Regions from separate parts of the Methylibium sp. genome, predicted to be linked through region 4. Evidence: predicted binding sites of a transcription regulator. Region 4 holds the regulator's gene; each other region holds the start of a gene.
What was found. Region 4 encodes FNR, which switches genes on or off when oxygen is low (the NO sensors DNR and NnrR bind a similar motif). Its sites were predicted from a motif close to TTGATNNNNATCAA; they were not measured.
Positions count from the first base shown of each region.

Region 1: ACQY9S_RS10755 (ornithine carbamoyltransferase) is a predicted target of FNR. The motif match lies at 2,325-2,338, and genes of this name have one in related genera.
Region 2: ACQY9S_RS04835 (OmpW/AlkL family protein) is a predicted target of FNR. The motif match lies at 1,463-1,476, and genes of this name have one in related genera.
Region 3: ACQY9S_RS14090 (fatty acid desaturase) is a predicted target of FNR. The motif match lies at 2,141-2,154, and genes of this name have one in related genera.

Region 1 covers NZ_OZ257250.1:2,311,547-2,315,161, reverse strand. Annotated here, with positions in the region: gene ACQY9S_RS10760 (methyl-accepting chemotaxis protein) at 112-1,722, shown strand; gene ACQY9S_RS10755 (ornithine carbamoyltransferase) at 1,746-2,249, opposite strand; gene ACQY9S_RS10750 (Crp/Fnr family transcriptional regulator) at 2,528-3,271, shown strand; gene ACQY9S_RS10745 (PAS domain S-box protein) at 3,311-3,615, opposite strand, start outside.
Region 2 covers NZ_OZ257250.1:1,040,153-1,043,767, forward strand. Annotated here, with positions in the region: gene ACQY9S_RS04830 (LuxR C-terminal-related transcriptional regulator) at 1-1,337, shown strand, start outside; gene ACQY9S_RS04835 (OmpW/AlkL family protein) at 1,522-2,139, shown strand; partial or broken gene ACQY9S_RS04840 (transposase) at 2,183-2,389, opposite strand; gene ACQY9S_RS04845 (hypothetical protein) at 2,534-2,824, shown strand; gene ACQY9S_RS04850 (hypothetical protein) at 2,951-3,615, shown strand, end outside; gene ACQY9S_RS04855 (alpha/beta hydrolase family esterase) at 3,615-3,615, shown strand, end outside.
Region 3 covers NZ_OZ257250.1:3,009,467-3,013,081, reverse strand. Annotated here, with positions in the region: gene cysE (serine O-acetyltransferase) at 1-404, opposite strand, end outside; gene ACQY9S_RS14095 (hypothetical protein) at 401-706, opposite strand; gene ACQY9S_RS14090 (fatty acid desaturase) at 987-2,090, opposite strand; gene ACQY9S_RS14085 (extracellular catalytic domain type 2 short-chain-length polyhydroxyalkanoate depolymerase) at 2,355-3,377, shown strand; gene ACQY9S_RS14080 (urease accessory protein) at 3,396-3,615, opposite strand, start outside.
Region 4 covers NZ_OZ257250.1:590,802-594,416, reverse strand. Annotated here, with positions in the region: gene hemN (oxygen-independent coproporphyrinogen III oxidase) at 1-961, opposite strand, end outside; gene fnr (fumarate/nitrate reduction transcriptional regulator Fnr) at 1,135-1,860, shown strand; gene ACQY9S_RS02760 (hypothetical protein) at 1,889-2,143, opposite strand; gene ACQY9S_RS02755 (hypothetical protein) at 2,162-2,407, opposite strand; gene ccoG (cytochrome c oxidase accessory protein CcoG) at 2,439-3,615, opposite strand, start outside.

The sequences.
Region 1 (3,615 bases), 1.7 Mb from region 4:
AAGCTTGCGTGCCATGCCGCGGCAACCCTGCCGTGCGGCGACCCCCTTGCGGCCGGTCTGCGCGGTGGCGGCAAACGACAACAGCGTCAAGCGCGCGGACCGGGAGACACCTTGAATCACACCCACAGCCAACACGGCGGCGAGGCTGCAAGCGTGGAACTGGCGGATCGAACGCCGCTGATCACGACCACCGACCTGCAAGGCACGATCAGCTTCGCGAACACCGCCTTCGTGCGCACCTGCGGGTTCGCGATGGAGCAGGTCCTCGGCGCCTCGCACAACATCGTGCGGCACCCCGACATGCCGCCGAAGGTGTTCGCGGACATGTGGGCGGCATTGAATGCTGGTCGGCCATGGACCGGGCTCGTCAAGAACCGCAGCAGCAGCGGCGCGGCCTACTGGGTCAAGGCCAACATCATTCCGATGTTCAAGGACCACCGGACGGTCGGCTTCACCTCGGTGCAGAGCCGGGCCGACGAATCCGAGGCGCGCCGCGCCGAGCAGGTGTACCGCCTCTGGCAGGCCGGCGATGGCGCGCAGTACGTGCTGCGCTCGGGGCGCATCGTCGAGACCGGCTGGCGCGCACTGATCAAGGCCGTGAAGAACCCCCTCGACCTGCCGGTGCAGTGGCGCATGCAGGGCACGGCCGCGATCCTGGGCGCACTGTTCTGCGCAGTGCTCGCGTGCGCGTTGGCGCCCGCTGCGGCGGCAGGACTGATGAACGCCGCCGGCGGCTGGCGTGTCTGGGCGCTGGTCGGCGGCTCGGTCGGGCTGGCGGCGTCGACCGCGGTCGCGCTGTACTTCCTGAGCCGCGTCGTCGCACCCTTGAAGAGGTCGCTGGAAACCGCGATGGCCATTGCGGGGGGCGAGATCACGCGGCAGTTCGACGACACGCGCACCGCCGGGGAACTGCTCGACCTGAATCTGGCACTGGGGCAGATGGTGGCCAAGATGGCTGCGGTCCTCGGTGATTCGCGCGACCACGCCGCGGAGGTCGCGTCGGTGGTGGACGGCCTGGCCGAAGGCGCGCGCCGTCTGGCCGAGCGCTCCGCGGGCCAGGCCGGCGACGTGCAGGCCGTGACCCGCAGCACCGCGGACATCGACGTTCTGAGCCAGCGCAACACCGACGCCGCCGGCCAGGCCAGCCGGTCGGCCCACCAGGCCTCCGAGGAGGCCGACGCGGCCTGCACCGCCGCCGGCGCCATGCACACCGCGATGCACGACATCGCGGTGTGCAGCCGGCGTATCGGCGAGATCAGCCACGTCATCGACGAGATTTCGCTGCAGACTGGCATCCTGGCACTCAATGCAGCCGCTGCCGCCAGCCGAGCCGGCGAGCAGGGCCGCACCTTCAACATCATCGCCGGCGAGGTGCGCACCCTGGCGCAGCGCAGCGGCGCGGCGGCGAAGGAGATCAAGCTACTGGTCGGCGAATCCCAGCAACAGACCAGTGCCGGCGAGAAACTGGCCTCCCAGGTGGGGGCTCGCATCAATGGCGTGGCGCAGCAGGTGAAGGAGGTCAGCGCGATGATTTCCCAGATCAGCCTGGCCGCTCAGGAGCAGTGCGCCGGCGTCGAACACATCAACGTCAGACTGCAGACGCTCGACGCGGCGACCCGCCAGAACGCCGAACTGGCGCGCGAGAGCGCCTCGTCCAGCTCGGACGCGATTCGCGAGGCGCGCCGACTTCAGGCGGCACTGGGGGTCTGGAGCCTCGAGTAGGGGGGCGCACCCTGCCGCCCCGGTCAGGCCATCGTGCTGAGCAACACGGCCTGCAGCACGAAGCGCCGGTTTTCGTCCGGCGATGCACCGCCGCCCAGCAGGTCGGCGAGCCTGGCGGTGAAGTGCGACGGCCGCGCGACGCCATCGTAGACAGGTATCCCGGCCTCCTGGCTGATCCGCTGTACGAGTTCGGGCGCGACGCCCTGACATTCCACGCCGTCGTACAGCCGGCCGAGCAGGCGTGCGGTGTGCTCCACCTCCTGGGGCGGGCTCAGCGCCGACAGGCTCGGCGCAATGTGCGCCACGTGCGCGCCCAGCGCCTCGGCGGCACGGCGGAAGTAGACCGCGTCCATGTCGTCGTCCGCCGCGCACAGCAATCCGAGGTTCTTGCCCCGCAGCAGCGCCTGCGGCGTGCCTGCTCGGGCGGCCTGCTGCAGTTTGCGGGCGTTGTCCAGCAGGCAACTGGCGTCGCGCGGCGACATGTTCTCGGAGGCCAGCAGGCTGCGGTGATCGACGGTGGAGAACATGGGGGGCGCGGTTGGGTCCGGCAACGAAGGATGTCGCCCGATGGCGGCAGCCTAGCGACCCGCCCTGAATGGGCCTTGATGCCGGTCAATACGGACCGCGACGCCCCGTGCAGATACGCAGCGGACACAAACCGGTCACGCAGCGTTACCGAGCGATGCACGGCGTTGTCACTGAATTGCCGGGTGATTCCTAGCATCCACAGCATCGAATGCTCGTCAGCCAGGAGTCCATGATGCTCAGTACCGCTCCCGTCGCCGCTTTGCACCCCGCTCGGACGATGCCGACCGTCTTCGCGCCACCCACCAAGTTCGACAACGTCGACCAGCGCACCGGTCAGCGCATCGGCGAGACGCTCGGGCTGCTGTGTGACACGCTCTCGCCTCAACGGCGTCTGGTCCGTGCCAACGAGCCGGTCTACCGGGCGGGCGACCGCTTCGAGCACCTCTACATCCTGAACGCCGGCTGCTTCAAGATCGTCAACCTGTCGCCCGACGGGCGTGAGCAGGTGGTCGGGCTCAGGTTCCGCGGCGACTGGCTGGGCTTCGACGGCATTGCGCGCGGCCGCTATGCGAGCGGTGCGGTCGCAATGGACACCGGCGAAGTCTGGGCGGTGCGTTACGACGCGGTACGCGCTGCCTGCGCAGACCATCCGGCGCTGCTGACGGCCCTGCACGAGGCGATGAGTCGCGAAATCGCCGGCGATCGCGATTCGCTGATGTCGGTCTGCACGCTGCCCGCCGATGCGCGGGTGGCGGACTTCCTGCACCACTGGGCCGAGTCGCTGGCCATGCGAGGCCTGCGCACCGACCAGATCACCTTGCGCATGACGCGCGCCGAGATCGGCAACTACCTGGGCATGTCGCTGGAAACCGTGAGCCGTGCCCTGTCGCGCCTGGCGCGCTGCGAGCTGATCCACTTCACCGAGAAGGGGCGCCGCGACATCCTCATCCCCCGCGTTGAAGCGCTCGCCGACTTCGTGCAGGGCTGTCTCACCCCGGCGGCGTCTGCGGTGCTCCAGTGACCCGGGGCGAACCTGGCCGCGCGCCGACGTAGCGGTGCGCTACGCGGCGCCGGTACCGTGACCCGCGGCCAGTCTGGTGATCGCCCGGGCCAGCTCCGGGCGGCCAAAAGGCTTGCGCAGCAGCTCCCAGGTGGGCGGTGCGTCGCGGTCGGCGTCCAGCAGTTCGACCGAGAAACCCGACATCAGCAGGATCGCCAGCCCCGGATGGCGCCGCTGGGCTTCGGCCGCAAGCTGCGTGCCGCGCATCCCGGGGCCCAGTGCAATGTCGGTGAGCAGCAGATCGAAATGCGCATCCGGCCCCAGCGCCAGCAGCGCTTGCTCGCCGCTGACGGCGCTGCTGACTT
Region 2 (3,615 bases), 450 kb from region 4:
ATGAAGGGGCTGCCGAATCCGCGCCGAGGGCACGACGCACGACGGCGGCCCAGCGGGCGCTGCTTGCCGTACTTCGCGACGATCCGGCGATGAGCTTGACCTGTGCGGACTGCTGGCTCTGTGCCGAGCACGACGACACGGACGCCGACTGTTTCGAAAGGGGCGTCGTGCATGCGGCCATGGCATGGGGGAAGAAGTGCCAAAGCGAATTCTTCGATGCCATCGCGCACTTGCGCACCGCGCAGGATCAGTTCGAACTTGCGCGCTCGCCCTATGGGCTGACGTGGGTGCGGGTGGTCAACCTGGCGGCGCTGATCAAGGCCGGCCGCTATCGCGAAGCGCTGGCGGCAAGCACTTCGGCACTCGAGGAAAGCGAGTACCACGGCGCCGGGGGACACAACGCGGCGCTTCACGCAATGCGTGCGCTGGTCCTGTTGGAGCGCGACGAGCGCGCTCAGGCGCGCCTCGAGATCGAGGCCGCCTTGCCGCTGCTGCCGACCCAGGGGGTGGTCGATGGGCTGGTTCCGGGCTACCTGGTTGCTGCGCGGCTGCAGGCGGCGGACGGCGACGTGGCGGGGGCGCTGGACCTGCTGGCTGAAGGCGAGCGGGTCGGCGAGGTGCGTGGCTTCGAGCGATTGCAGATTGCGATGGGGGGCGAACGGGCGCTGCTGCTGATGCGCCATGACGATGCGGCAACCGCGCAACGCCTGTTGGAGAACCTGGGGCTGACGCCCGCAGCGGCGCAAGCCGGCATCCGGCGCGACCGCGCGGAGCGCCTCTGGGCGCGGTTGCATCTGGTACATGGCCGGCCCGAGCGGACGCTGGAGCTGACAGCAGCGGCCATCGCGCGCGCGCGCCACGGCGATCAGCAGCACAAGCTCACCGAGCTGCTGGTGCTGCACGCCGTGGCCTTGTCTCGCTGTGGCGAAGCTGCCGGTGCGCGCGCGGCCATCGTCGAGAGCCTGCGCATCGCCGCCTTGCACGGCTACATGCGACTGTTCCTCGACGAAGGGCCCGAGTTGATCGCCCTGCTGCGCACGATGGTGCTGCAGCCGCAGGCGTCGACACCGGCGCTGGCGCACGCCCGGTGCATTCTCGCGTCGTCGTCCGCTGGGCCTGACGCCAAGGCCTTCGTCGAACTGCGTCCGACCGAGCGCGAACTGCAGTTGCTGGCCATGCTGGCCCACGGCCTGTCGAATGTCGAGATCGCCGATCGCTTGGCAGTAACCGAAGGCACTGTGAAATGGCATTTGCACAATCTCTACGGAAAACTGGGTGTGCGCAACCGCACTGGAGCGTTGCGTGAAGCCAAGTCGCGCGGCCTTCTCGCGGCCTGAACGGTCGCCGCGGCGCCGCTGCGTCCGGTGGGCAATCAAAAGATAGGTTGTCGGGCGATCGCTCACGCGCAAACATCTGAACGCGATCAGTTGGGCCGGGCAGGGCTCGCTGTTTGGCAAAGCAAGTGAATCACATCAACAGCGCCCCTCGTCCGCGAGGGAGTGCAACAGGAGACTCCTTTTCATGAAGACCAACAGGATTTGTTTGTCCGCCGCGCTCGCGGCCGCAGCGCTTGGTGTCCCGATGGGGGCACTGGCCCAAGACACGCCATGGCTGGTCCGGGTGCGCGCGGTCTATCTCGACATGGCGAACAAGGATTCGACCGGGCTGGATCTGTCGCTGAACAACAAGCTCATTCCCGAGGTCGATATCTCGTATTTCTTCACGCCGTCGCTGGCCGCAGAGCTGATCCTGACCTACCCACAGAAGCACACCATCAGGGCTGGGGGCTCCGAGATCGGCTCGCTGAAGCATCTGCCGCCGACGCTCACGCTTCAGTACCATTTCGGCGGCCTGGGACCGTTCAAGCCCTACGTCGGTGCAGGTATCAACTACACACGCTTCTCGAGCGTCAAGTTTGATCCCGCTGTGCAGGCGGCGCTGCAGCCGAGTATCGAAAAGAGCAGTGTTGGATTTGCCGTCCAGGCTGGAGTCGACTACGCCTTGGCGAAGGGCGTGAGTTTGAATTTCGACGTGAAGAAGATTCAGATTCGCACCGACGTGATGTCGGCGGGCACCAAGGTCGGCGAGTTCAAGGCCGACCCGTGGCTGGTCGGTGCTGGTGTGGGCTGGCAGTTCTGAGTGGTCGGCGAGCGTTCGGTCGCCGAAGGCTTCAACCGACCGGGCGACGCACGCCCTGGTAGCCGGCATCGCCGAACGCCGCCTCTTCGTCACCGTGCAGCAGCGTGCCGGCCATGTTCAGGTCGTTGACGTTGGCCGCCGTGCCGGCCACGCTGTGCACCAGGCCCGAGTGCGCATCCACGCCGATGGGGGCCTTCATGCCGAAGTACCAGTTGTTGCCCTTGCGGGTGGGCTTCATCTGCGGGATGCGCAGCATGGTCTCGATGCCGAACGGCGGGCGCTCGGCAAGCTGCTTCATGGCGATCTTCCGATGGCCGGTCATGGGCTCCGATCATGCAAGCAGCGGATCTGTTTTGCAGAGCTTCCTGAGCTTGGCGATTCAGGACGAACGTAAATGAGATGGAACCTTTTCTCAGTGGTTGTTGTGGCAGGGTTCACGGCCAGCGATAGTGGCTTCGCGGTGAGCGATCAGGGCGATCGCCGAATTGGTGACGCGAGTTGGGGCGGTCCAGGGCAGTTCCCTGTATGTTCCGCGACGCTCACTGCTCGCGACAGCTCCAACTATGCAGACTTGGCGGCGAAACTGCTGATTGGGGTGCATCTGGTGGGTGCGGGAGGACTCGGCTATCTCGTCTACAGAAACGGCAGGAAGCGGCGAAGAGAGCATGAGGTATTCACTGAGTGACAAGGAGTGGCCATCGCCCGCGAGGGCAGATCGTGTCCTGCCACGGGTGAGTCGCCGAAAATCAGCAGGGGTCGCAGATCCTTCGATGATCGGAGCACCCGTGAGCGGATCTCCGGAGGTGCGGGCGTGACCATGCCGGGTCGAGCGATCCTTGCGGGCGCGGCGTTTCTCTTCAGCCTGCTCCAGGAACAGGCTTGTGCGCAGCTCATGCTGGGGCACGCCATACATTCAGATGATGGTGGATGCCATGTGTCTCAGACGGGGCATGAGTTGCACTTCACTACCTACGTGACGCCACCCGACGCCAAGTCTGTGTGGATGCTCACGCCCCATTGCGAGGTGATTCCTACGCCGGGACTCGTGCAAGTGACGGTGGTACTGGTGGACCAGAGTGGCCGGCAACGGCCGATTGCCGCGGAGCTGGTTCGCATGCGACCCGCGGCCGGCAGGGAGACGGAGCGGATTCTCAAAGTTCCGGCGAGGACCTATGACGCTGGTTTGATCGAACTCAGTCAGCAGCTCAATCAAGCGGGCGCATACGAATTGCGCCTCGATTTTGGCCCCGGTCAAGGCGGGAGCGACCTGGTGAGCATCCCGTTTCGTATCGAGCCAAGGCAGCAGAGCCGGATGCAATCTCGTCACTACCTTCTCGTGCTCTGCGCCATGCTGGTCGCTACCGGCGTCGGAGCGTGGGCGATTCGTCGGCGAACGATGCAGCAAGCCCTTCGCGTCGCAGATCTGGGAGCCACCGGAGCGAGCGACGATGCTGCCGCGCCGGGGCGCATGCGCCA
Region 3 (3,615 bases), 2.1 Mb from region 4:
GTGCCGCCGAGCGTGACACCGTGGTACAGCGTTGCGTCGTCGCCGATCTCGGCGGTCTCGCCGATCACGACACCGGCACCGTGGTCGATGAAGAAGCGCCGACCGATGCATGCGCCGGGGTGGATGTCCACCCCGGTCGCGGCGCGCGCCAGGAACGACAGCAGGCGCGGCAGGTAGCGCCAACCGTGCTGCCACAAGGCGTGCGCAACGCGGTGGGCCGCCACGGCGTGCACGCCGGGGTAGAGGGTCCAGACTTCGAAGCGCGAGCGTGCCGCGGGATCGCGTTCGACCACGCATGCCACGTCCTCGCGCAGCGTGCGCCAGATGCCGGGCCGGCGTTCTGGCGCTGGCGGTGTCTTGGCGGGTGCGGCGGGTGCGAGCACGGCCAGGTCTTCGCGCTTCATGAGGGCCGCCCCTCGGGCATGGTGGCTTCGAGGCGGAAGTACAGCGGTCCGGCCGCCGGGGGCGCGCATTCGGCCGGTGTCGCGTGAGCGCAGCTGGGCTCGATCAAGCGGCCGGGTTCGAGGGTCACCACCGGCAGCCCGGGCCCGGAGCGCCCGGCGCCGAAATGCCCACTTCCCTTTCGGGCACGCCGGCTTCCGGCAGCGCGCGCGATGGCGCATTCCTCTTCGATGACGAAGGCCGCGCCGGCGGTTTGTTCGCCGGCGCGCAAGCTCATGTTGCAGATGATCGCCGCGGGCTGCATGGCATCACTCGTGGGGGTCGATGCAGCGACTCCGCAAGCACTGTGCCATGCACGGAAGACACTCTGGAAATCGTGCAAAGCCTTGATTCCATGCGGCTTTGCAGGGTGTTGGCGGACGCCGGGCGGGGGCTGCGTTGCCGGGCCTGTCGGCTTTGTGCCGTTTGCCACACGGGCGCTTCATGACGGGCCCGAGAGCCCCGGAATGCTCAGCGCCCGGGACGGAGCCGCCGAGCGTCGCGGTCGGGTTCAGGCGCGGGCCGCAGGGCCGTTCGCATTGACCTCATGCCGGCACCGGCACGCTGGTCGGGCGACCCGCGAAGTCGGTCCAGCAACGCGCCTTGAAGTCGTAGAGCTTGCAGCGGCGGGCCGTGTCGGCATACCAGCGCCAGGAAAATGGCTGGACCACGATGCGGCCCGGGAGCTTGGCCTCCAGCCGCTTTTGCGCTTGCTTGAGCCGGTACAGCGGCACGCTCATGTCCACGTGGTGGGCGGTGTGCTCCATGATGTGGTGCAAGACGCCGCCCATCGCCGAGCGGAAGGTCAGGTGCACCGTGGTGGAGACGAAGGGGGCCGCGGCGGCCCAACTCGCCTTGTGCTCGTACCAGGCCACGCCGAGGTGGGTGTGGTGCACGTACACCACGAAGCCGATCATGCCGTTCCAGAAGACGAAAGGCAGCACGAAGCCGACGCTCACGAGCCACCAGGGCGATTGGCCGGTGGCCCGTGCGGCGACGACCAGGCCGCCGATCCACACCGCGGCGACGCTGCTCACCAGCAGACAGTCCCACAGGAACACCGCGCGGCGGGTGGGCATGTGACGCTTGTTCGGGAACATCATGCGGGCCCACCAGATCTCGACCATGTAGTAGAGCCACGGCGCCCAACCGCTGCGGTAGATGCGCTCCCGCAGTTGCCGCCAGCCCGACAGGGCCTGGAATTCCTCCAGCGAGCGCGGCTCCCAGACGAAATCGACCCCCTTCAGGTTGGTGTAGCCGTGGTGCACGACGTTGTGCCCGACCTCCCAGAGGCTGTAAGGCGTGAGCGACGGCAGGAACACGATGCGACCCACCCAGCGGTTCAGGCTGCGGTGGCGCGTCAGGCTCTGGTGGCAGGCGTCATGCCCCAGGATGAACAGGCGGCCGATGATGAAACCCGTGACCGCACCCATCAGCAGCTGCAGCGGCGCGCTGTCGATCACGATCGTTGCCGCCAGGGCCACCGCGAACAGCGCGATGTCGAACAGCACCAGGGCGAGCGCGTAGGGCGTGCTGCGCTCGGAGATGTCCGCCAGCCACGAGCGGATCAGTTTGCGGTGGGGAATGGGAACCAGCGCGGTGGCCGGCGTGGTGACGCCGACGGCAATGGGAGCGGGGAGGGTCGTCATGGGGCACGGGTCGAAATGCTGGAGGCTAGGGCCAACGACATCCGGCGACCTTGATGACGATCAAGATGACTCAAGGTCCTTGCGGATGGACTCGCGTTGCCGGCACGGGCACCACGGTGGTGGGCCATGGGTTGTCGGTTGTCGGCAGCGACCATCGGAGAAGTCGTCGCTCGAATTCGCCGAAGCCGCTGCGTGGCATGCCTGATGCTTGTCCCCGCAGCCGATTTCCTGCAAATCCGAAGTCCCACGTTCAAGGAGGTCACCATGCACATGTCTCGTTCCCTCGCGAGCCTCATGCTTGCGGGCCTTGTGGCCGGCTCGGCGGTCGCTGCGCCGGCGAGCCTTCCCGCCTACGGCGCAGACCCACAACAGACGTCGGTGTCCGGACTGTCCTCCGGCGCATTCATGGCCGTGCAGTTGCAAGTGGCCTATTCGCGGTCGTTCATCGGTGCTGGTGTCGTTGCCGGCGGTCCCTACTACTGCGCGGCAAACAACGTGTTCCTTGCGGGCATCTGCATGGGGCAGGTGCCCTTTTTTCCGCCCAATCCCGTGCTGATGGCCAACGCCGCGAAAGGTTTCTCGCGCGCGCGCTGGATCGACCCGCTCAGCAACCTGAGCAAGCGCCGCATCTATGTCTTCAGCGGGACCGACGACACCATCGTGCGCCAGCCGGCGGTCGATGCCACGGTGTCGTTCTTCCAGCAGATGGGGGTCAAGGGAGACAAGCTGAAATATGTCAACCAGGTGCCGGCGGGACATGCGGTGATCACGCCGGGCTATGGCAACGACTGCGCTGCCAACGCCGCCCCCTACATCAACCATTGCAATGTCGGCAGCGAGGGCTATGACCAGGCCGGGGCGCTGTTGCAGCACATCTATGGCGCACTCAATCCCCGCGTCGACACACCCACCGGGCAGATCGTCAGCTTCGATCAGCGCGCCTATGCCGCCGTCGCCACCGGCATGGCCGACACGGCCTACCTGTACGTGCCGCGCAGCTGCACCGCATCCGATGCGCACTGCAAGGTCCATGTGGCGATCCACGGCTGCGTGCAGTCGTCCGAGTCGGTCGGGGATCAGTTCTATGCCGACACGGGCTACAACAACTGGGCCGACAGCAACCACATCCTCGTGCTCTATCCGCAGGTCAACAAGTCGGCGATCCCGTCCAACCCGCAGGGCTGCTGGGACTGGTGGGGCTACACCGGCGGGAACTACGCCAACAAGTCGAGCCTGCAAATGAGGGCGATCGTGGCAATGGTGAACAGGCTCGCGCAGCACCGGTGAGCGCCTTCGTCCTCGGTTTCACGCCCCCCACTGGCTCACCACCACCCGCAGCCCCAGCCCGATGCTGAACAGCGCCACCGTCGCGCTGAGCGCGCGGTGGTAGCGGCTCAGGTGCGTGGCCGTCAACCGCATCGGCAGCGACACGGTCCACGACAGCGCGGCCATGCCCAGCACCGAGCCCAGGCCGAACAGCACCACGTAGAGCAGGCCGACCCAGGGGTTGCGCACCTGCTGCAGC
Region 4 (3,615 bases):
GCTTGGCCGTCGCCAGCGCATCGGTCGGCAGCGCGAAGTGGTCCATGCCGATGTAGTCGTAGCCGTGCTCCAGGAAGCCGGCGATCGCGTTCGACAGCATCGTGACACGCTGCGCCGTGCCGGGCAGGTCCTGCGCATGGATGCGCCGCTGCGGCTTGAAGCGCTGCGGCAGGTGCGCGTAGCCGTAGAGCGCCACGCGGTCCGGCCGCAGCCGGGCCACTTGCTCCACCGTGCGTGCCAGCGAAGCCGGCGTCTGCTTCGGCAGACCGTGGATCAGGTCGATGTTGATCGAATCGAAGCCCAGCGCGCGGGCACTGGCCATCAGTGCCGAGACCTGCTCCTGCGGCTGGATGCGGTGCACCGCCTGCTGCACGGCAGGATCGAAGTCCTGCACGCCAAAGCTCAGGCGGTTGAAGCCGAGGTGTTTCAGGTGCGCCAGCCGCCCGGCATCGACGGTGCGGGGGTCGACCTCGATCGAACATTCGGCCTGCGTCTGCACGTCGAAGGCCGCGCGCAGCAGCGACATCAGTTGCGTGAGTTCGCCGTCGCTGAGGAAAGTCGGCGTGCCGCCGCCGAGGTGCAGCTGGCTCACGCGCTGCCCCGGGCCGAGCGCGCCCACGTGCAGCGCGATCTCCTGTCCGAGCGACTCCAGGTACTCCGCGCCATGCCGGTGCTGGCGCGTGATCACCTTGTTGCAGGCGCAGTAGTAGCAGACCGATTCGCAGAACGGAACGTGCACGTACAGCGACAGCGGTGAACTGCCGCCCACCGCACCGGCCGACTGCGGGCCGCTGCGGCGCTGCCCCAACGCCTGCCGGTACTGGGCGGGACCGAAGGCCTCGACGAAGCGGTCCGCCGTGGGATAGGAGGTGTAGCGCGGCCCGCCCGCGTCCAGTCGGCTCAGAAGCTCCTCGGTCGGTGCGGCGGGCGCCGGCTTGGCGGTCGTGGGAGTGCTGGACATGCCCAGACTGTGCCCAGCGCCCAGCGCCCTGCACTTGATCTGCATCAAGCCCCGGGGTCGACGGGCCCGGACAATCTGCACTCATCTTGAGGCCGATCATGCAACTTGCCCCGGACACACCCGCTGACGCGCCTTGCGGAGCTCACGCCGAGCGCGCACCCATAATGGTCCGCATGGAACAACCCATCCGCATCGAAGCGCTCAAGGTTGCCTGCTCGAGCTGCAACCTGCGCGAGTTGTGCCTGCCGGTCGGCCTGTCGGATGCGGACCTCGACCGGATCGACGAACTGGTGGGTGGCCGCCGTGCCGTCAAGCGCGGCGACGCGCTGTTCCACGCCGGTGATCGCTTCGAGTCGCTCTACGCGGTACGCACCGGCTTCTTCAAGACCCGCGTCTCGGCCGACGACGGACGCGACCAGGTCACCGGCTTCCAGATGGCGGGCGAGCTGCTCGGGTTGGACGGCATCAGCACCGACCGCCATGCCTGCGACGCCGTGGCGCTCGAGGACTCGCAGGTCTGCCAGATCCCCTACACGCAGCTCGAGACGCTCTCGCGCGAGTCGACACCGCTGCAGCACCAGTTCCACAAGATCATGAGCCGCGAGATCGTGCGCGACCACGGCGTGATGCTGCTGCTCGGCAGCATGCGCGCCGAGGAGCGGCTCGCCGCCTTCCTGCTCAATCTGACGCAGCGGCTGCAGGCGCGCGGCTTCTCGGCCTCGTCGCTGGTGCTGCGCATGACGCGCGAGGAGATCGGCAGCTACCTCGGCCTCAAGCTCGAGACGGTGAGCCGCACCTTCTCGAAGTTCCAGGACGAGGGGCTGCTCGAAGTGAAGCAACGCGACATCCGCGTGCTCGACGAAGCCGGCTTGCGCCGGCTCGTCAACGGCCCCTGCTGAGCCCCCGAGCGCGGAGGCCCCCGCTCACTCAGGGCCAGCGGCGCGGCTCGGTTCCCTCGGGCTCCGGCGTCGCCAGCAGCAGCGTCAGCATCGACGTGAGCGCGCACACGATCCAGAAGCTGAAGAAGGCCAGCGTGTACACACCCGCCGGTGACACGCTCTGCAACGCACTGCCGACCCAGCCGCTCAAGTCGGCGGGATCGGCGGCGCTGAACACCAGCATCTCGAGCACGCCAGCCATCATGAACGAGGGCCAGGCGATCCACAACGTGCGTTGCCTCATGGCGTGTCCCGGCCGGCCCTAGTGCGGCGCCCTGGGCGTGGCCGCGTGGTTGCGTGCCTGCACCGCAGGCGTGCTGCTGTCGAGGGACTCGCTCGCGCGGCTGAGCACCGGGTCGCTGCCGCGCACGGCAATCACGGCGGTGGCGATGGCGGCCACCACCACCACGAGCGGCCCGCCGAGCACCAGCCAGAGCATGGGCTCGCGCCACCACGGCAGCTGCGCTGCCGGGGAGGGCGCCAGGATCTTTGCGTTCGTCTGTGCCATGGAGACTCTCCTGGTGAGCAGCGTACCGCACTCAGCGCGGCACGACGAAAGTGGACTTCTCGACCACGCTGAACGCCGGCTGACTGCCGTCGACCTCGCGTGTGAGCTCGAAACGCAAGGGGTGCGCGCCCGGCCCCAGCGCCGCGGCCGTCTGCGGCGGGATCTGCACGGCCACCGGCACCCAGCGCGACTCGGCCGGCGCCAGCAGCACCTCGCCGCGCACCTGCGCTTGGGCACCGGCGATGCCGCTCACGGCCACGCGGTAGCGCTGCGCGGATTCGGTCGCGTTCATCACCTGCAGACGGTAGACGTTCTCGATGCGCCCTTCGTCGACCAGCCGCGCCAGCGTGCCACGGTCGCGCACCACGTCGACCCGCACCGGGCTGCGCAGTGCCAGGCTGGCAACGAAACCGCCCGAGACCAGCAGCAGGATCACGCTGTACACGAGCACCCGCGGACGGAACACCCGGCGCCAGTCCAGCGTGCTGCGGCCGGCGGCCAGGCCGTTCTGCGTCGCGTAGCGGATCAGGCCGCGCGGATAGTCCATCTTGTCCATCACGCCGTCGCAGACGTCGATGCAGGCGGCGCAGCCGATGCACTCGTACTGCAGCCCCTGGCGGATGTCGATGCCGGTCGGGCAGACCTGCACGCACAGCGTGCAGTCGATGCAGTCGCCCTTGCCCTGGGCCGCCAGCGCGTCGTGCGCCAGGCTGCGCGGGCGCGAGCCGCGCGGCTCGCCGCGCGCGGTGTCGTAGCTGATGATCAGCGTGTCGTGGTCGAACATCGCGCTCTGGAAGCGCGCATAGGGGCACATGTACTTGCAGACCTGCTCGCGCATGAAGCCGGCATTGCCGTAGGTCGCAAAGCCGTAGAACAGCACCCAGAACCACTCCCAGGGGCCCGGCCCGGCGGCACCCGGGCCGGCGAGACCGAACAGGCTCAGGGCCTCGCCGCCCAGCTCGCGGATCGGCGTGAAGTAGCCGACGAAGGTGAAGCCGGTCCACAGCCCGATCGCCAGCCACACCGCATGCTTGGCCGATTTGCGGGCCAGCTTCGCGGCGCCCCAGGGCGTGGCGTCGAGCTTCAGGCGCGCCTGCCGGTCGCCTTCGATATGGTGCTCGACCCACATGAAGATCTCGGTGTAGACCGTCTGCGGGCAGGCGTAGCCGCACCACAGACGACCGGCCACGGCGGTGAACAGGAACAGG